2 regions of the Streptomyces sp. NPDC059373 genome follow, and region 1 is predicted to be linked to the other one. Evidence: predicted binding sites of a transcription regulator. Region 1 holds the regulator's gene; the other holds the start of a gene.
What was found. The regulator HrcA, encoded in region 1, represses chaperone genes, less so after heat shock. The targets are predictions, from matches to a motif close to TTNGCACTCNGNNNNNCNGAGTGCNAA.
Positions count from the first base shown of each region.

Region 2: groES (co-chaperone GroES) is a predicted target of HrcA. The motif match lies at 3,537-3,563, and genes of this name have one in related genera.

Region 1 is NZ_JBHYXC010000004.1:98,270-107,797, reverse strand. Features, by position in the region: gene ACFXJ5_RS10605 (S41 family peptidase) at 1-2,649, opposite strand, end outside; gene ACFXJ5_RS10600 (16S rRNA (uracil(1498)-N(3))-methyltransferase) at 2,702-3,442, opposite strand; gene ACFXJ5_RS10595 (nitronate monooxygenase) at 3,439-4,521, opposite strand; gene dnaJ (molecular chaperone DnaJ) at 4,600-5,742, opposite strand; gene hrcA (heat-inducible transcriptional repressor HrcA) at 5,743-6,759, opposite strand; gene ACFXJ5_RS10580 (MBL fold metallo-hydrolase) at 6,888-7,595, shown strand; gene ACFXJ5_RS10575 (DUF3097 domain-containing protein) at 7,628-8,452, shown strand; gene ACFXJ5_RS10570 (Uma2 family endonuclease) at 8,436-9,008, opposite strand; gene hemW (radical SAM family heme chaperone HemW) at 9,111-9,528, opposite strand, start outside.
Region 2 is NZ_JBHYXC010000001.1:467,784-477,311, reverse strand. Features, by position in the region: gene tsaB (tRNA (adenosine(37)-N6)-threonylcarbamoyltransferase complex dimerization subunit type 1 TsaB) at 1-300, shown strand, start outside; gene rimI (ribosomal protein S18-alanine N-acetyltransferase) at 327-797, shown strand; gene tsaD (tRNA (adenosine(37)-N6)-threonylcarbamoyltransferase complex transferase subunit TsaD) at 790-1,842, shown strand; gene ACFXJ5_RS02145 (hypothetical protein) at 1,842-2,099, shown strand; gene ACFXJ5_RS02140 (SCO1431 family membrane protein) at 2,163-2,300, shown strand; gene ACFXJ5_RS02135 (THUMP-like domain-containing protein) at 2,278-3,480, opposite strand; gene groES (co-chaperone GroES) at 3,711-4,019, shown strand; gene groL (chaperonin GroEL) at 4,133-5,755, shown strand; gene ACFXJ5_RS02120 (ester cyclase) at 5,822-6,526, opposite strand; gene ACFXJ5_RS02115 (SDR family NAD(P)-dependent oxidoreductase) at 6,587-7,372, opposite strand; gene ACFXJ5_RS02110 (MOSC domain-containing protein) at 7,382-8,038, opposite strand; gene ACFXJ5_RS02105 (aminotransferase class V-fold PLP-dependent enzyme) at 9,319-9,528, opposite strand, start outside.

The DNA of each region.
Region 1 (9,528 bases):
GTGGACGTACGCGCGTCGCCCGGCGACCCAGTCGTGGTACCGCAGCGGCTCCTCGTCGGCGACGGGTACGACGACGACGTGCCGTACGCCCGCATCGGTGCCGACGGTCAGCTCGACCGGCTTGCGGGCGGTCCCGATGAGCAGCGGTCCGGGGCCGGCGACGGGGTCGACGGGGCGGCCGTCCACGGCGAGGACGGCGTCCCCGGCCCGGACGGCGACGCCGGGCGCGGCGAGCGGGGAGCGGGCACGGGGGTCGGACGTCTCGGAGGGCAGGACGCGGTCGACGCGCCAGACGCCCTCCGTGTCACGGGAGATGTCGGCGCCGAGGAGGCCCTGCCGGTGCAGGGAGTCGCCGGGCCCGCCGTGCGGCATGACGTACGCGTGCGAGGTGCCGAGCTCGCCGGCGACCTCCCAGAGCAGGTCCACGAGGTCGTCATGGGTGGCGACCCGCTCCAGCACCGGCCGGTAGCGCTCCCGCACGCCGTCCCAGTCGACGCCGCCCATGTCCTCGCGCCAGAAGTTGTCGCGCATGAGGCGGTGCGCCTCGTCGTACATCTGGCGCCATTCGGCCTGGGGATGGACGGTGAGGCGGATCCGCGACAGGTCGACGGTGACGTTGGAGTCGGAGTCGTCCTCGGAGGGCGTGGACTTGTGGTCGGCGGAGGCGACCCGCAGCCGGTGGCCGGAGCCGATCAGCACCTTGTTGCCGTCGCCGCTGACGGAGAAGTCGTCGGCGTCGTCGGCGATTTCCTCGATCCGCAGCTGCTTGAGGTCGTACCGCTCCAGGGTGGTGGCGGGCGGCTCCGCGTCGGGCGTCGCGAGGCCCGCGCCGAGGACGCCGCGCAGTGGGTGCCGCAGCCACAGCACACCGTCCTTGGCGGCGCGCAGCGTCGAGTAGCGGGCGGCCTCGACCGGGAAGGGCACGATGCGGTCGGCGAGGCCCTCGGCGTCGACCTTGGTGGCGGGCGCGGGCGAGGCGGTCGACGAACCCCCGTCGTCCTTCTTCTTCGCGCCGTCGTCCGCCGGCTTGTCGTCGGCCGACGGGTCGACCGGGCGGCCGTGCCGCTGCGGGCCGAAGGGGGACGGCGTGGTGGCGGCCAGCGTGATCAGGTGCGGGCGGCAGGCGCCGAGGAAGGCCAGGTCGAAGACGTGCTCGTCGTAGATCGGGTCGAAGGCGCGCTCGGACAGGAAGGCGAGGTGCTTGCCGTCGGAGGTGAAGGCGGGCGAGAAGTCGTTGAAGCGCAGCGGGGTCGCGTCGATCGTGGTGAGGTCGGCCGTGGCGGCGAGCTTGAGGCTGCGCAGCGGCGCCGGGCCGGGGTGCGACCAGGCGAGCCAGGCCGAGTCGGGCGAGAAGGCGAGGCCGTCGGCGTTGCCGTGTTCGCTGGTGGCGACCGTCCTGACCTCTCCGGTCTGGGTCTCGACCAGCAGGATCCGCCCGTCGTGTGAGGCCACCGCGATCCGGTGCCCGTCGGGCGAGACGGTGAGCCCGAGTACGCGGCCGAGCCGCCCCGCCGCCAGCCGGCGCGGCGCCGCGCCGGGCCCCGGTCCTGCCGTCGGCCCTGCCGCCGGGGCGACCTCCAGGGCGTCCTCGCCCTCCGCGTCGGTCACCCACACCACCTGCTGGTCGCCCTCGCCGCCGAACACCCTCGGCAGCCGCGTCCGCACCCCCGGCTCCGCCGCCAGCGCCCGCGCCGGGCCGCCGCGATGTGTCACCCAGTGCGTGGTGCCGCGCACCTCGACCGCGCTGCCGCGCCCGGTGTGGTCGGGGCGGGCGTCGCCGAGGTGGTGCGCGGCCCGGACCGGGTGCGGCTGCAGGTCGGTGCGCTGGCCGCCCAGCCGGAGGGCGAGCGGGCGGGGCTCGGCGCCCTCCAGGTCGTCGAGGACGTACAGCTCGCCCCCGGACACGTACGCGACCCTGGCCCCGTCCGTGGACGCGTGCCGGGCGTAGAAGCGGTCGACGGGGGTGTGCCGGCGCAGGTCGGAGCCGTCGGCAAGGCTGGAGTAGAGCGCCCCGACGCCCTCATGGTCCGACAGGAAGGCGATCCGGTCCCCGACCCACAGCGGGCACTCCAGGTTGCCGTCCAGCCCGGCGTGCACCCGCTCGAAGTCCGCGTCCTCCGCCGCCCGCAGCCACAGTTTGCCCGCCGCCCCGCCCCGGTAGCGCTTCCACGCCGCCGCCTCGCGGCTCATCGCCACCGACTGCAGCAGCACCGCGCCCTCGGGCCCGTACGCCAGGTCCCCCACCGGCCCGAACGGCAGCGTCGGCGCCGGCCCGCCGTCCAGCGGCACCGACCGCGCCCAGCTCCGCCGCAGCGACGCCTGACCGTACGTCGTGATCGCCACGACCTCGCCCGCGGCCGTCCACCCCCGCACCGAGGTCTTCCAACTCCCCCAGTGCGTCAGCCGCTTCGACGGTCCCCCGTCCACCGGCGCGACATGCACCTCCGGCGCCCCGTCCCGCGTCGACGTCCACGCGATCCACTCCCCGTCCGGCGAAATCCGGGGATGGTCGACCGGAACGTTGTCGGCACTGACACGCCACGCGCGGCCGACGCCGTCGAGCGGCGCCGCCCAGACGTCGTCCTCGGCCGTGAAGGTGATCAAATCGCCGTGCAGGTGCGGAAAGCGGAGGTACGAGGGCTGCGTCACGTCGTCACCCTAACCAGCGGCGACGGCCTGCACGATCACTTTGCGGTCACTGTCAGCCCCAGCGCCCGGTCCGCCCCAGCAGCAGTGCCGTCGCCGCGACCCCCGCCGTGGACGTGCGCAGCACGGTCGGGCCGAGCCGGTACGGCTTGGCGCCGGCGGTGGCGAAGGCGTCGAGCTCGTCCGGGGCGACGCCGCCTTCGGGGCCGACGACGAGGACGATGTCGCCGTCGTCCGGGAGGGCGGCGGCGGCGAGCGGTTGCGAGCCCTCCTCGTGGAGGACGGCGGCGAAGGCTGCGGCGCCGAGGAGGTCGGCGACCTGACGGGTCGTCATGAGGTCGGCCACGTCGGGGAACCGGAGGCGGCGGGACTGCTTGGCGGCCTCGCGGGCGGTGGAGCGCCACTTGGCGAGGGCCTTGGCGCCGCGCTCGGCCCGCCACTGGGTGACGCAGCGGGCGGCGGCCCAGGGCACGATCGCGTCGACGCCGGTCTCGGTCATCGTCTCGACCGCCAGCTCGCCCCGGTCGCCCTTGGGGAGGGCCTGGACGACGGTGATCCGGGGGCGGGGGGCGGGCTCGGCCCTGACCTGTGTCACGTCGACCTCGAGGTGGTCCTTGCCCTCGGCCGCCGCGACGCGGCCGTACGCACCCGTGCCCGCGCCGTCGGTCAGCACGATGTCCTCGCCGGCCCGCAGCCGCCGTACGGAGACCGCGTGGCGGCCCTCGGTGCCGGACAGCACGATCCGCCCGACGGCGAGCGGCTGCTCGGGGCCGACGATGAAGACCGGGGCGGTCACAGGGCGCTCCCGGAACCGGTCCTGGCGGCCATCGCGCCACGGGCGGCGTCGCATTCGGAGACCAGGAGCTCGACCAGGCGGGCCGCCGGGAGGTCCCGGGCGAGGCGGTGTCCCTGGCCCGCCCACAGGGCCATGGCCTGCACGTCACCGGCGACCGCCGCGGCCTTCCGCAGCGGCGAGGTGAGGTGGTGGACCTGCGGGTAGGCGGCGGGGGCGTACCGGCCGTGCTCGCGCATGAAGCGGTTGACCAGGCCGCGGGCGGGACGGCCGGAGAAGGCCCGGGTGAGCTCGGTGTGGGTGAAGACGGGGTCGGTGACGGCCCGCTTGTGCAGGGCGTTGGCCCCCGATTCCGGGGTCACCAGAAACGCCGTGCCGAGCTGCGCCGCGTCCGCGCCGACGGCCAGCACCGAGGCGATCTGGTCGCCGCGCATCAGCCCGCCCGCCGCGATCACCGGCAGCTGCACCGCCTCACGCACCTGCGGCACCAGCGCCAGCAGCCCCACCCCGGCGCCGTCCAGCTCGGGGTCGTCGCGGTGGGTGCCCTGGTGGCCGCCGGCCTCGACGCCCTGAACGCACACCGCGCCCGCGCCCGCGTACTGCGCGGCCAGCGCCTCGGCGGCCGAGGTGACGGTGACCACGGTGACCGTGCCGACGTCCGCCAGCGCGTCCAGCGTGTCGCGGTCCGGGCAGCCGAAGGTGAAGCTCACCACCGGCACCGGGTTGTCGAGGAGTATCGCCAGCTTGGCGTCGTACGCGTCGTCGCTGCCGGAGTCCGGGTCGCCCAGCGGGGTGTCGTACCAGGCGGCCTCACCGGCCAACTGCTCGGCGTAGCACTCGACGGCGGAGCGGTCGGCGGTCGCGGGCTGCGGCATGAAGAGATTCATGCCGAACGGATTCGAGGTCAGGCTGCGGACCTGCTTGATCTCCTCGTACATCGCCGCCGGCGTCTTGTACCCGGCGGCCAGGAAGCCGAGCCCTCCGGCGTCGCTCACGGCGGCGGCGAGCGTCGGGTTCGACGCACCGCCGGCCATGGGCGCCTGGACGATGGGGTACGCGGAAAGCTCGGTCAGCGCTGGCATGAGGCCATCGTTTCATGGCGGAGGGCGGGGCGTTTTGCCGCACCCCGCCCCCTGCCACCACCGGCCGGACCGGAACCGCTACCGGCCGTTGAACGCGTCCTTGAGCCGCGAGAACAACCCCTGCTGCCCGGGCTGGAATTGGCCGAGCGGCCGCTCCTCGCCGCGCAGCTTCGCCAGGCGCCGCAGCACCTCCTCCTGGTCGGGGTCGAGCTTGCTCGGGGTCATGACCTCGACGTGGACGATCAGATCGCCGCGCCCGCCGCCCCTCAGGTGGGTGATGCCGCGCTGGTGGAGCGGGATCGACTGGCCGGACTGGGTGCCGGGCCGGATGTCGACCTCCTCCAGGCCGTCCAGGGTCTCCAGGGGGCACTTCGTGCCGAGCGCGGCGGCCGTCATGGGCAGGGTGACCGTGCAGTGGAGGTCGTCGCCGCGCCGCTGGAAGACCGGGTGCGGCAGCTCGCGGATCTCGACGTACAGGTCGCCCGCCGGACCGCCGCCGGGGCCGACCTCGCCCTCACCGGCGAGCTGGATCCGCGTCCCGTTGTCGACGCCGGCCGGGATCTTGACCGTGAGGGTCCTGCGCGACCTGACCCGGCCGTCGCCCGCGCACTCGGGGCACGGCGTGGGCACGACGGTCCCGAAGCCCTGGCACTGCGGGCAGGGCCGCGAGGTCATGACCTGGCCGAGGAAGGACCGGGTGACCTGGGAGACCTCACCGCGGCCGCGGCACATGTCGCAGGTCTGCGCCGAGGTGCCCGGAGCCGCGCCTTCGCCGGCACACGTGCCGCACGTCACAGCCGTGTCGACCTGGATGTCCTTGGTGGTGCCGAAGGCCGCCTCGTCGAGCTCGATCTCCAGCCGGATCATCGCGTCCTGGCCGCGCCGGGTCCGCGAGCGCGGCCCGCGCTGCGACTGCTGCCCGAAGAAGGCGTCCATGATGTCGCTGAAGTTGCCGAAGCCCGCGCCGAAGCCGCCCGCACCGCCCGCGCCGGCACCGCCGGTCGCCGACAGGGGGTCGCCGCCGAGGTCGTAGACCTGCTTCTTCTGCGGGTCGGAGAGCACCTCGTAAGCGGCGTTGATCTCCTTGAACCGCTCCTGGGTCTTCGGATCCGGATTGACGTCCGGGTGCAGTTCGCGCGCGAGCCGGCGGAATGCCTTCTTGATCTCGTCCTGGCCCGCGTCGCGGCGCACACCCAGGACGGCGTAGTAGTCCGTCGCCACTTACGACTCCGCCAGGATCTGTCCGACGTAACGTGCCACTGCGCGTACCGCTCCCATCGTTCCGGGGTAGTCCATGCGGGTCGGTCCGACCACGCCGAGTTTTGCCACCGCCTCGTCGCCCGAACCGTAGCCGACGGCGACCACCGATGTGGAGTTCAGGCCCTCATGGAAGTTCTCGTGACCGATTCGCACGGTCATGCCCGAGTCCTTGGCCTCGCCGAGCAGCTTCAGGAGCACCATCTGCTCCTCGAGTGCTTCGAGCACGGGACGGATCGTCAGCGGGAAATCGTGGTTGAAGCGGGTCAGGTTCGCGGTGCCGCCGAGCATGATCCGCTCCTCGGTCTCCTCGACCAGCGTCTCCAGCAGGGTGGCGAGCACGATCGAGACGGCCGGCCGGTCGTCCTGCTCGAAGCCCTCCGGCAGATCCTGCACCAGAGGCGGCACATCCGCGAAACGGCGGCCCACCACCCGGCTGTTCAGCCGGGCCCGCAGATCAGCCAGCACCGTCTCGCCGACCGGCGCCGGGCAGTCCACCAGCCGCTGCTCGACCCGTCCGGTGTCCGTGATCAGTACGAGCATGATGCGGGCCGGAGCCAGCGCGAGCAGCTCGACATGACGGACGGTGGAACGGGTCAGCGACGGGTACTGCACCACCGCGACCTGCCGGGTCAGCTGCGCCAGCAGCCGCACCGTGCGGCCCACGACGTCGTCAAGATCGACAGCGCTGTCCAGGAAGTTCTGGATCGCCCGCCGCTCCGCCGTCGACAGCGGCTTGACGCCCGCGAGCTTGTCGACGAAGAGCCGATAGCCCTTGTCGGTGGGGACCCGGCCCGCGCTGGTGTGGGGCTGGTGGATATAGCCCTCGTCCTCCAGCACCGCCATGTCGTTACGGACCGTGGCGGGCGACACCCCGAGGCTGTGCCGCTCCGTGAGCGCCTTGGAGCCCACCGGCTCCTCCGTACCCACGTAGTCCTGGACGATGGCGCGCAACACTTCGAGCCGACGTTCGCTGAGCACCAGCGCACACCTCCAGACTTTCTCACCCGTCACCCTGGCACTCATGTCGGAGGAGTGCCAGCTTCCCCGCAGCCAGTGTACGGCGCGGTAGCAAGGCCCCGGCAAGGGCGGCCCGATACGGTCGCCGCGTGACTACCGACGGCTGGGAGCGTCTTGCCCCCGGGGTGGCCCGGCGGCGGCTGCCCTTCCTCGACGTGACCATCGGCGTCGTGACCGGTGACGACGGCGTCCTCGTGATCGACACCGGCTCCACCCTCGCGGAGGGCGCTCAGCTGCGCAAGCAGATCACCGCCCTCACCGGGCGCCCTGTGACCGACATCGCGCTCACCCACGGCCACTTCGACCACGTCTTCGGTGCCGCCGCCTTCCCCGGCGTGCGGATCCACGGCGGCGTGACCCTCGACACCTACCTGGACCGCGAACGCCCCTCCCTGCCCCGGGACGCGGTCACGTACGGTGCCGACCCTGCCTCCGCCGCCGAGGCCGCCGCCGCTCTCGTACGCCCCGGCAACCTCGTCTCCGGGCACCATGAACTCGACCTCGGCGGCCGCCGGGTCCTCCTGGTCCACCCCGGCGCCGGCCACACCACGCACGACCTGGCGGTCGTCGTCCCCGGCACTCCCCGCGTCGTCTTCTGCGGCGACCTGGTCGAGGAGTCCGGCGAACCCCAGGCCGGCCCGGACGCGTCCCCGGCCGCCTGGCCCGCCACCCTGGACGAGCTGCTCCGGCTGGGCGGCGACGGTGCCCTGTACGTCCCCGGCCACGGCGCGGTGGTGGACGCGCGGTTCGTACGCGCCCAACGGGACACACTGGCCGCGCGTTTCGGCCCGTCCTAGTGCCGGGAGGGGCACTAGATACGATCTGCCTCATGCGCAGCAGGAGTTACGGTCCCGACCTCACCCCGCCGTGGAAGAAGAAGGCCCCCGCGCCCGAGGTCGCCGCCGAACCCGGCCTCGTCGTCGAAGAGGCCACCACCGGTTTCTGCGGTGCCGTCATCCGCTGCGAGAAGTCCGCCGAGGGCCCCACCGTCACCCTCGAAGACCGCTTCGGCAAGCACCGCGTCTTCCCCCTCACCCCCCGCGGCTTCCTCCTCGAGGGCCGGCAGGTCACGCTCGTCCGCCCCTCCCCCGGCGCCCCCCGCACCCCCGCCCGCACCGCCTCCGGCTCCCTCGCCGTCCCCGGCGCCCGCGCCCGGGTCGCCCGCGCCGGCCGCATCTACGTCGAGGGCCGCCACGACGCGGAACTGGTCGAACGCGTCTGGGGCGACGACCTCCGCATCGAGGGCGTCGTCGTCGAATACCTGGAGGGCGTCGACGACCTCCCCGCGATCGTGGCCGAATTCAGCCCCGGACCGGACGCCCGGCTGGGTGTCCTGGTCGACCACCTGGTGCCGGGCAGCAAGGAGTCCCGTATCGCGGCTCAGGTCACGGGGGCGGACGTGCTCGTGGTCGGCCACCCCTACATCGACGTCTGGGAGGCCGTGAAGCCCTCCTCCGTCGGGATTCCGGGCTGGCCCACCGTCCCGCGCGGCCAGGACTGGAAGACGGGAGTGTGCCGGGCGCTGCGCTGGCCGGAGAACACGGGGGCGGCCTGGCAGCGGATTCTGGGCTGCGTGCGCAGCTACAAGGACCTGGAGCCCGAGCTGCTGGGGCGGGTGGAGGAGCTGATCGACTTCGTCACGGCGCCTTCATGACGTCGGGGAGCGTGCCGAACTCCGAAGTGTCGAGCGTCACGCCCACGGCGTCGAGAGGAACCGGCTCTCCGAATTTACTGGTCCGCTCGGCGCGGTAATCGGCTTGCTCGCCGACGCCGCCAGGTTCGGTAAGGACCACGCACTTGGCCGAGAAAGGGTCAATGATCAGGTACGTGGGTACACCCCCCGCCGCGTAGATCGACCGCTTGGTCACATAGTCGCGGAGCTTGCTCGTCTTGGACACCACCTCGACGAGCATCGTGACAAGTCCAGCGGGCAGCAGCCGCCCGGACAGGGGAGCCGAGTCCCGAGCCAGTACAACGAGATCGGGCTGAGGCTCACTGGCCTCGCGGAGGAGATCGATGTCCTGCGTCTGCAGCCTGTGCCAGCGATCACGGGGAATCGCGTCCTGAACCGTCTGCACGATGAGGTTGTGGACCAGGTCCGGCCCCGCCATCATCACGATTTCCCCCCTGAGGAGCTCCACCTTGACACCCTCGGGAGCCTCAAGACTCTCGAAGAACTCAGTCATCCGGCGATCATCCACAGCGGTCATCTCCGTGGCCCTCCACTTCCCGCTGCCGTCTGCACGGCAGCAGCCTAGGAACAGCCTAGGCAGCCGCACCGCGAATCCGCACCGGTTCACTCCGGCGAGTGATCAGTCGACCAGGTCCCGGACGACCGCATCCGCCAGCAACCGCCCGCGCAGGGTGAGGACGGCGCGCCCGTCCGCGTAAGGACCGCTCTCCAGGAGGCCGTCGCTTACCGCGCGCTGCGCGGCGGCCGCACCGGCCGGCTTGAGCAAGTCCAGCGGGCACCCCTCCACGAGCCGCAGCTCGAGCAGGATGCGCTCGACCCGGCGGTCCTCGTCAGCCAGCACTTCCCGCCCGGCGCCGGGCGTACGCCCCTCCCCGAGCGCCTGCGCATACGCGCCGGGATGCTTGACGTTCCACCAGCGCACGCCGCCGACGTGGCTGTGGGCGCCGGGCCCGGCGCCCCACCAGTCGGCGCCGCGCCAGTACAGCTCGTTGTGGCGGCAGCGCCCGGAGACGGAGGCCGCCCAGTTGGAGACTTCG
Region 2 (9,528 bases), on a different contig from region 1:
TACTGGGCGCGCTACGACACCCCCCGCTCCCGCACCACGGACCCCGCCGTCGACCGCCCCGCCGACATCGCGGACCAGGTCGCAGGCCTGCCGGCGGTCGGCCAGGGCGCCCAGCTCTACCCGGAGGTCTTCACGGGCCTGCGGCCGGGCTTCCCGGAGCACCAGTCGGCCGCCGCGCTGGCCGCGCTGGCCGCCGTGAAGCTGGAGGCGGGCGAGGACTTCCTCCCCCCGCTCCCGCTGTATCTGCGCCGGCCGGACGCCCAGGTCCCCACCGGGTACAAGGCGGTCCTGCCGAAGTGACCGCAAGCTCAGTCCAGTTGCGCGAGATGCGCTGGTGGGATCTCGACCCGGTGATGGAGCTGGAGCACGAGCTCTTCCCCGAGGACGCCTGGTCGCGCGGCATGTTCTGGTCCGAACTGGCCGACGCCAGGCACCCGGCGGCCACCCGGCACTACGTCGTGGCCGAGGCGGGCTCCCGGATCGTGGGCTACGCCGGGCTCGCGGCGGTCGCCGGCACCGGCGACGTACAGACCATCGCGGCCGCCCGCGACCACTGGGGCACCGGCCTCGGCGCCCGCCTGCTGGGCGAACTGCTGCACCAGGCCACCGCCTTCGAATGCCGCGAGGTGCTGCTCGAAGTGCGCGTCGACAACAAGCGCGCCCAACGCCTCTACGAACGCTTCGGCTTCGAGCCGATCGGCTTCCGCAAGGCCTACTACCAGCCGGGCAATGTCGACGCCCTCGTCATGCGGCGCTCCGAGCCGGAAAGCCCGAAAGGAAACGACACCCATGGCTGACGAGCCGCTCGTGCTCGGCATCGAGACCTCCTGCGACGAGACGGGCGTCGGCATCGTCCGCGGCCACACGCTGCTCGCCGACGCGATCGCCTCCAGCGTGGACGAGCACGCCCGCTTCGGCGGCGTCGTCCCCGAGGTCGCCAGCCGCGCACACCTGGAGGCGATGGTCCCCACCATCCAGCGCGCCCTGAAGGAGGCCGGGGTCAGCGCCGCCGACCTCGACGGCATCGCGGTCACGGCCGGGCCCGGGCTCGCCGGGGCGCTGCTGGTCGGCGTGTCGGCCGCCAAGGCGTACGCGTACGCGCTCGGCAAGCCGCTCTACGGCGTCAACCACCTCGCCTCGCACATCTGCGTCGACCAGCTCGAACACGGCCCGCTGCCCGAGCCGACGATGGCCCTGCTGGTGTCCGGCGGGCACTCCTCGCTGCTGCTCGCGCCGGACATCACCGGCGACGTACGCCCGCTGGGTTCCACCATCGACGACGCGGCGGGCGAGGCCTTCGACAAGGTCGCCCGGGTCCTCGGCCTCGGTTTCCCCGGCGGGCCGGCCATCGACCGGTACGCACGCGAGGGCGACCCCGCCGCGATCCGCTTCCCGCGCGGGCTCACCGGCGGCCGGGACCCGATCTACGACTTCTCCTTCTCGGGGCTCAAGACGGCCGTCGCCCGCTGGGTCGAGGGCAAGCGCCGCGAGGGCGCGGACGTGCCGGTCGCCGATGTCGCGGCCTCGTTCCAGGAAGCGGTCGTCGACGTCCTCACCCGCAAGGCCATCCGCGCCTGCAAGGACAACGGCGTCGACCACCTCATGATCGGCGGCGGCGTCGCGGCCAACTCCCGGCTGCGCTCCCTCGCCAAGGAGCGCTGTGAGGACGCCGGCATCGTCCTGCGCGTCCCCCGCCCCAAGCTGTGCACCGACAACGGCGCCATGGTGGCCGCCCTGGGCGCGGAAATGGTCGCCCGCGGCCGCCCCGCCTCCACCCTCGACCTGCCCGCCGACTCCTCGCTCCAGGTCACCGAGGTCTCCGTCCCCGGGCACACGCACTGATGGCCGTCGCCCTGATGTGGGAGGCCCGCGCCCTCGAAGGCCGCGGGCCCGAACTCCTGGAGTGGGCCCGTACGCGCCCCCTGCCGGGCACCCCGCTGCGCCGCGAGACCCTCTCCGCCCCCGGCGACCGCGTCCTGGTCATCACCTGGTGGGAGGCCCCGTACGACGCCGACCTCCCTGAACTGCCCGAGCCGGGGCCCGACCTGGTGCGCAGGGCAGTCCACCGCTGGCGCTTCGAGTCGCTGGACGTGTCGTAACTCCGCGGTGAAATCGGTCACCTTCGCCCGTAACGGGGCGATCGGCCGCTTAGCTTTGCCGGTATGACGGAGATGGCGGCGCCGCGCGCGCGTACCGGTGGTCCCTCGGGCGACGACGGCATGAAGGTGCTCGAGCAAGTGCTCGGGTGGACGCTGGTCGTGCTGCTCGCGATGCTCGTCACCGGCCTGGGCCTGCTGTAGCAACGGCAGGCCGCCCCAGCAGCATGCTCGGGGCGCCCGCGACCCGGGTCAGGAAGACCGTCGCGGAGCCGGGCCCCTGCGGCTTCACCTTCCGGCGCAGTTCCTCCGGCTCGACGGCCGAACCGCGCTTCTTGACCGTCAGCACGCCGATCTCCCGCTCGCGCACCAGCGCCTTGAGCCGCTTGAGGTTGAAGGGCAGCACATCGGTGATCTCGTACGCGCTCGCATACGGCACCGGCCGCAGCTCGTCCGCCGTCACATAGGCGATCGTCTCGTCGATCAGGCCGCCGTCCAGGGCCTCCGCGACCTCCGCCACCAGATGGGCACGGATCACGGCGCCGTCCGGCTCGTACAGGTAGCGCGAGACCGCCCGCACCGCCGGATCCGGCAGCCCGCGCCCCACCAGCGAAGCCCCGCCGGGCAGCAGCGTCGCGCGCCGGGCCCCCGGCGCGGCGCCGGTGCCGAACCACAGCACGGCCTCCTTCACGTCCCCGTGGTCCGAGATCCACTCCGCCTCGGCCTCGTCCGGTACCGCCTCGTGCGGCACGCCGGGCGCGATCTTCAGCGCCGCGTACGGAGCCTTGCGGGCCGCCCCGACCGCCCACGACAGCGGCGGCGAGTACGCCTCGGGGTCGAAGATCCGGCCCCGGCCGCCGCGCCTGGCCGGGTCCACGAAGACCGCGTCGTACGCCCCCGCGTCAACCTCGGTGACATCCGCGCACCGCACCTCGATCAGCGCCCCGAGCCCGAGCGCCTCCGCATTGGCCCTGGCCACCGCACACGTCAGCGGATCGCGGTCGACGGCCAGCACCTCGATCCCGGCCCGGGCCGGCGCGATCGCGTCGCCGCCGATGCCGCAGCACAGGTCGGCCAGCCGCCGTACGCCCAACGCCCGGAAGCGGTCCGCCCGGTAGTCGGCGACCGGCTTCCGGGTCGCCTGCTCGACGCCGTTGGGCGTGAAGTACATCCGGTACGCGTCTTCGCCGAACTTCGCCGCCGCCCGCTGCCGCAGCCGCGCCATCCCCAGCGCCGCCGACACCAGCCCGGCGGGGTGCTCACGCCGCAGCCGGGTGGCCGTCGCCAGCTCCTGGCCCGGGTCGAAGTCCCGCAGGGAGGCCAGCATGGCCTGCCCCTCGTCGGTCAGCAGTGCCGAGAACGCGTCAAGATCCACGGTGCCCATTGTCCCGCCTGCGGGCAGCCGCCGGACTCGCGCCCATGACGCCGCTCGGCGCGGCATTGGCACTCCGCTTGACCGAGTGCTAAGTCCGTCCTAGTCTCGGATCTGGCACTCAGCACTGCCGAGTGCCAACCACACAGCGACGGGCAGGTCCGGCACCCGCGACGACGGGCCTACCAGGTCGCCACCCATACAGACACTCCCGTGAGCCCTTTGAAGGGGGAGGTCGGATCGTGACGACCGCCAGCACCAAGGTTGCCATCAAGCCGCTTGAGGACCGCATTGTGGTCCAGCCGCTCGACGCCGAGCAGACCACGGCCTCCGGCCTGGTCATTCCGGACACGGCCAAGGAGAAGCCCCAGGAGGGCACCGTCCTTGCCGTGGGCCCGGGCCGGTTCGAGGACGGCAAGCGTCTGCCGCTCGACGTCGCCGTCGGCGACGTCGTCCTGTACAGCAAGTACGGCGGCACCGAGGTCAAGTACAACGGCGAGGAGTACCTCGTCCTCTCGGCTCGCGACGTCCTCGCGATCGTCGAGAAGTAATCCGGTACCAGCCGGAACAGCAGTGACCACGCCCCGGGCATACCGTGTCATCCGACCCGGGGGCCCGGGGTGTGGTCTTTGACGAAGACTGAAGACGAGGAACCCGAGCCGGTATGGCCAAGACCCTGAAGTTCGACGAGGACGCCCGTCGCGCCCTTGAGCGCGGCGTGAACAAGCTCGCCGACACCGTGAAGGTGACCATCGGCCCCAAGGGCCGCAATGTCGTCATCGACAAGAAGTTCGGCGCTCCGACCATCACCAACGACGGTGTCACCATCGCCCGTGAGGTGGAGCTCGACGACCCGTACGAGAACCTCGGCGCGCAGCTGGTGAAGGAGGTGGCCACCAAGACCAACGACATCGCTGGTGACGGCACCACCACCGCCACCGTCCTCGCCCAGGCGCTGGTCCGCGAAGGCCTGCGGAACGTGGCGGCGGGCGCCTCCCCGGCCTCGCTCAAGAAGGGCATCGACGCGGCGGTCAAGGCCGTCTCGGAGGAGCTGCTGCGCACCGCCCGCCCGATCGAGGGCAAGGAAGACGTCGCAGCCGTCGCCGCGCTGTCCGCCCAGGACAAGCAGGTCGGCGAGCTGATCGCCGAGGCGATCGACAAGGTCGGCAAGGACGGTGTCATCACCGTCGAGGAGTCCAACACCTTCGGCCTGGAGCTGGACTTCACCGAGGGCATGGCCTTCGACAAGGGCTACCTGTCCCCGTACTTCGTGACCGACCAGGAGCGCCTCGAGGCCGTCCTGGACGACCCGTACATCCTGGTCACCCAGGGCAAGATCAGCTCCATCCAGGAGCTGCTCCCGCTGCTGGAGAAGATCATCCAGGCCGGCACCTCCAAGCCGCTGCTGATCATCGCCGAGGACGTCGAGGGCGAGGCCCTCTCCACCCTCGTCGTCAACAAGATCCGCGGCACCTTCAACGCGGTCGCGGTCAAGGCCCCCGGCTTCGGTGACCGCCGCAAGGCCATGCTCGGCGACATCGCCACCCTCACCGGTGCGACCGTCATCGCCGAGGAGGTCGGCCTCAAGCTCGACCAGGCCGGTCTGGACCTGCTCGGCACCGCCCGCCGCGTGACCGTCACCAAGGACGACACCACCATCGTCGACGGTGCCGGCGACAAGTCCGAGATCGAGGGCCGCATCGGCCAGATCAAGGCCGAGATCGCCAACACCGACTCCGACTGGGACCGCGAGAAGCTCCAGGAGCGCCTCGCCAAGCTGGCCGGCGGCGTGTGCGTCATCCGTGTCGGCGCGGCCACCGAGGTCGAGCTCAAGGAGAAGAAGCACCGTCTGGAGGACGCCATCTCCGCGACCCGCGCCGCGGTCGAGGAGGGCATCGTCTCCGGTGGTGGCTCCGCGCTCGTCCACGCCGTCAAGGTCCTCGAGGACAACCTCGGCAAGACCGGCGACGAGGCCACCGGTGTCGCGGTCGTCCGCCGCGCCGCCGTCGAGCCGCTGCGCTGGATCGCCGAGAACGCCGGCCTCGAGGGCTACGTCATCACCGCCAAGGTCGCCGAGCTGGAGAAGAACCACGGCTTCAACGCCGCGACCGGCGAGTACGGCGACCTGGTGAAGGCCGGCGTCATCGACCCGGTCAAGGTCACCCGCTCCGCCCTGGAGAACGCCGCGTCCATCGCCTCCCTCCTCCTCACCACCGAGACCCTCGTGGTGGAGAAGAAGGAAGAGGAGCCCGCCGAGGCCGCTCACGGCCACGGTCACTCCCACTGAGGCTGACGCCTGCACGAAGGCCCTTGCTCCCGCCCGGGAACAAGGGCCTTCGTACGTGGTGGAGGCCTACGACGGCAGCGAGACCACACCCAGCTGCCGCAGCATGCCCAGGAAGTCCCAGTGCCACCAGCCTTCCTTGATCTTGCCGTCCTCGAACCGGAAGGTCGTGGTGCCCACCATCTCGACCGTCTTCCCGGTCGGCGGCATGCCCCGCATCTCTCCGGTGTTGGTGCCGCGCCAGGTCCAGCGCGTCGCCACCCGGTCGCCTTCGGCCACCTGGTCCTCGACGGTGAACGCGAAGTCCGGGAATGCCCTGCGGTAACCGAGCGTCTCCTCCAGGAAGGCGTCGGCGCCCCGGGTGTCCTGCTCGTTGGCGACGTCGTGGTCGATGTAGCCGGACGCGACCAGTTCGTGGAACGCCCCGGCGTTCTCCGTGCCGATGATGTCCTCGAACAGCCGCCGCGCGGCGTTCTTGTTGAGCTGCTCGTCACGGACCACGTCCAGGTCCGTGAAGGTCGGCATCTCGTCGCAGAGCGCCACCATCTCCTGGAAGATCCGGTCGGTCTCCGGGAGTTTCGAGTTCCGCATCGCCTCCTCGTACGACGGGAACTCCACGATCTCGACGTAGTGGTTGTCCGTGGTGCGGTCCCTGCCGATGAGCGAGTGAGTGGCGGTCCGCTTGCCCTGCGTCGCCTCGACCCAGGTGTCCATGAGCCGGTTCATGTCGTCGTACCGGCTGGTCTTGCAGTCGATGATCTGGACGAATGTCATGGTGCCTCCAAGGGTCCATGAACGATTCCCCCCACACCATTTTAGGACGGAATGCCCCGTCTAATCCCTCGGGTACGCCGGACCGTACTTCCGGTCGGCCTTCGTCGAGAACCGGCCGAGCGCCCCGCTCGGCGTCATGCGCGCCGCCGCGGCCACCGCCTTGTACCGGACGTCGGGAATGCTCAGCGACCTGCCGCGCGCCAGATCCCGGATGGCCGTCGCGACCACCTTGTCGGCGTCCAGCCACGCCCACGCCGGGATCTTCGTCGCGTCGATCCCGGCCCGCTGGTGGAACTCCGTACGTACGAATCCCGGGCACACCGCCATCAGCCGCACACCGGTACCGGCCAGCTCCTTGTCCGCGCCCTGCGAGAAGCTCACCACCCACGCCTTGGATGCCCCGTACGTCCCGCGTGGCAGGAAGGCCGCGATCGAGGCCACGTTGATCACATGGCCGCGCCCGCGCTCCATCATGACCTCGGTCGCCGCACCGGTCAGCCGCAGAACCGCCTCGACGTGGAGCTTGACCATCCGCAGCTCGTCCGCCATCGGGGTGTCCCCGAAAATCCCGCGACTGCCGAACCCGGCGTTGTTCACCAGCAGACCCACCGGCCGGTCCCGGTCCCGCAGCCGCGTCTCGACCGCCTCGATGCCCTTGTCCGTCGACAGGTCCGCGGCCAGCACCTCCACCGGCACCGCGTACTTCTGCCGCAGCTCGCCCGCGGACTCCGCCAGCCGCTTCTCGTCCCGCGCGACCAGCACCAGCCCGTGCCCGTCGCCCGCCAGCCGCCGCGCGAACGCCGCGCCGAGGCCCGCCGTGGCTCCCGTGATCAGTGAAGTCGTCATGCCAGCACGCTAACGCCCCGTCAGCCGCTTGCGGACCACCGCCTTGTCCTCCTCGGGAAACGCGTCGGCCACGAGGAGCCGCGGCAGCAGCTCGGGCTCGGTCGTCACAGCCCGGAACTGCAGCGCCACCGTCACGTCGTGGTCCGGACGGTGCACGACCTCGATCGGATCGCCGGCGCGGATCTCTCCCGGCGTGATCACCCGCAGATAGGCGCCCGGGACGGCCGCCTGCGTGAAGCGCTTGATCCACCCGGCCCGGTCCAGCCACCCCTGAAAGGTCCCACACGGGATCCGGGCGCAGGAAACCTCCAGCACGACCCCGCGCCCGATACGCCAGCGCTCGCCGATCAGGGCCCCGCTCACATCCAGGCCGCCCGTGGTGAGGTTCTCGCCGAACACCCCCGCCGGCAACGGGCGTTCGAACTCCCGCTCCCACCCGTCCAGATCCTCCCGGGCATAGGCATACACAGCCTGGTCGGTGCCCCCGTGATGCGCGACGTCATACACCCGGTCCCCCGCCAGCCCCACCGCCCCCGTCCCCTTCGGCCCAGGAGCCGTGACCCGTACATGCCCCTCCACCGGCTGCTTGTCGATCCCGGTGAGCTCGGGACCCGTCTTCCACGGATTGGCCCGCGGCCTGCCGACATTCACGGAGAGCAGCTTCATAAGGCGACCGTACGGACGCCCTGCGGGCGGCGCACCGGATTTTGCGCCGGTGCCGCCGTACGAACCGGGGCGGATCAGACGTGGACGGGTGCCGGTCCGGGGCCTCCGGGGCTGGGGGTCCTGGACCGACATATTTACGTGCGTGACGGGCCCTCCGCTGTCTCACCCGGCATGCCGCACACAAATATGCGGAGCGTCCAGAACCCCCACCCCTCCGACCCCGGCCCTCCCGTTCAAGTACGGCCGGGGTCGCAGGGCTGGGGACCCGATTTCTGGATGCCGCCCTCCCGGGCGGCATCCGCTTGCTTCGGCACGGCCGCGCCGGACTCCGTCCGTCGTGCCGGGGGCGCCGCCTGCGCCTTCGCCGGTGGGTGGGTGGGTTGGGCCAGCCCGCTCCGCCTCAGGCGGACGGCCTACCCCCAACCCGGGACTAGAGGAATCCACCGGGCCGACGGCCTACCCGCAACCCGGCGGGGGAGAAGTGAACGACGGGGAGGTCCGGGGTCGAGCCACCCACCCACCCGGCAGGCCATAGCGACCGGAAGGTCCGGAGCCCCCCACCCACCCGCCCGGCAGGCAACAGCCACGGGGAGGGCCGGGTTCGGAGCCACCCACCCAACCCAGGGGGAGCAGAAGGTGGACGACGTGACGGGCCGGGGTCGGAGCACCCACCCACCCGGGGGGCGGAAAGTGGACGGCGGGAGGGCCGGGCCCGGATCCCCCACCCAACCCAGGGGGAGCGGAAGGTGGACGGCAGGAGGGTCGGGTCGGAGCGCCCACCCGGGGGCAGCGGAAGGTGGACAGCAGGAGGGTCGGGTCGGCATCCACCCACCCACCCGGGGAGCAGAAGGTGGACGACGTGAGGGGCCGGGGTCGGAGCACCCACCCACCCGGGGGGCGGAAAGTGGACGGCGGGAGGGCCGGGGTCGGAGCACCCACCCACCCGGGGGGAGCGGAAGTGGACGGCGGGAGGGTCGGGTCGGAGCCACCCACCCGGGGGCAGCGGAAGGTGGACGGCGGGAGGGCCGGGGTCGGAGCACCCACCCAACCCAGGGGAGCGGAAGGTGGACGGCGGGAGGGCCGGGGTCGGAGCACCCACCACCCGGGGGGAGCGGAAGTGGACGGCGGGGAGGGCCGGGGTCGGAGGGGTGGGGGTTCTGGACGCTCCGCATATTTGTGTGCGGCATGCCGGGTGAGGCAACGGACGGACCCGTCACGCACGTAAATATGTCGGTCCAGGACCCCCAGCCCCGGAGGCCCCGGACCGGACCCATGGCCGGCTAGGGAACCGCGATTGCGCCGAGCACCCGGTCGACGTCGGCCGTGGTGTTGTACAGATGGAAGGCCGCGCGCAAGTGCCCGGCGCGGGCGGCGACTTTGATGTCGGCGTCGGCGAGGCGGCCGGCCGTGTCACCGAGCCCGGGTACGGAGACGATGGCGGAGCCCGCCGCGGAGCCGGCCGGGACGGCCTTGTGGCCGAGGTCCGCGAG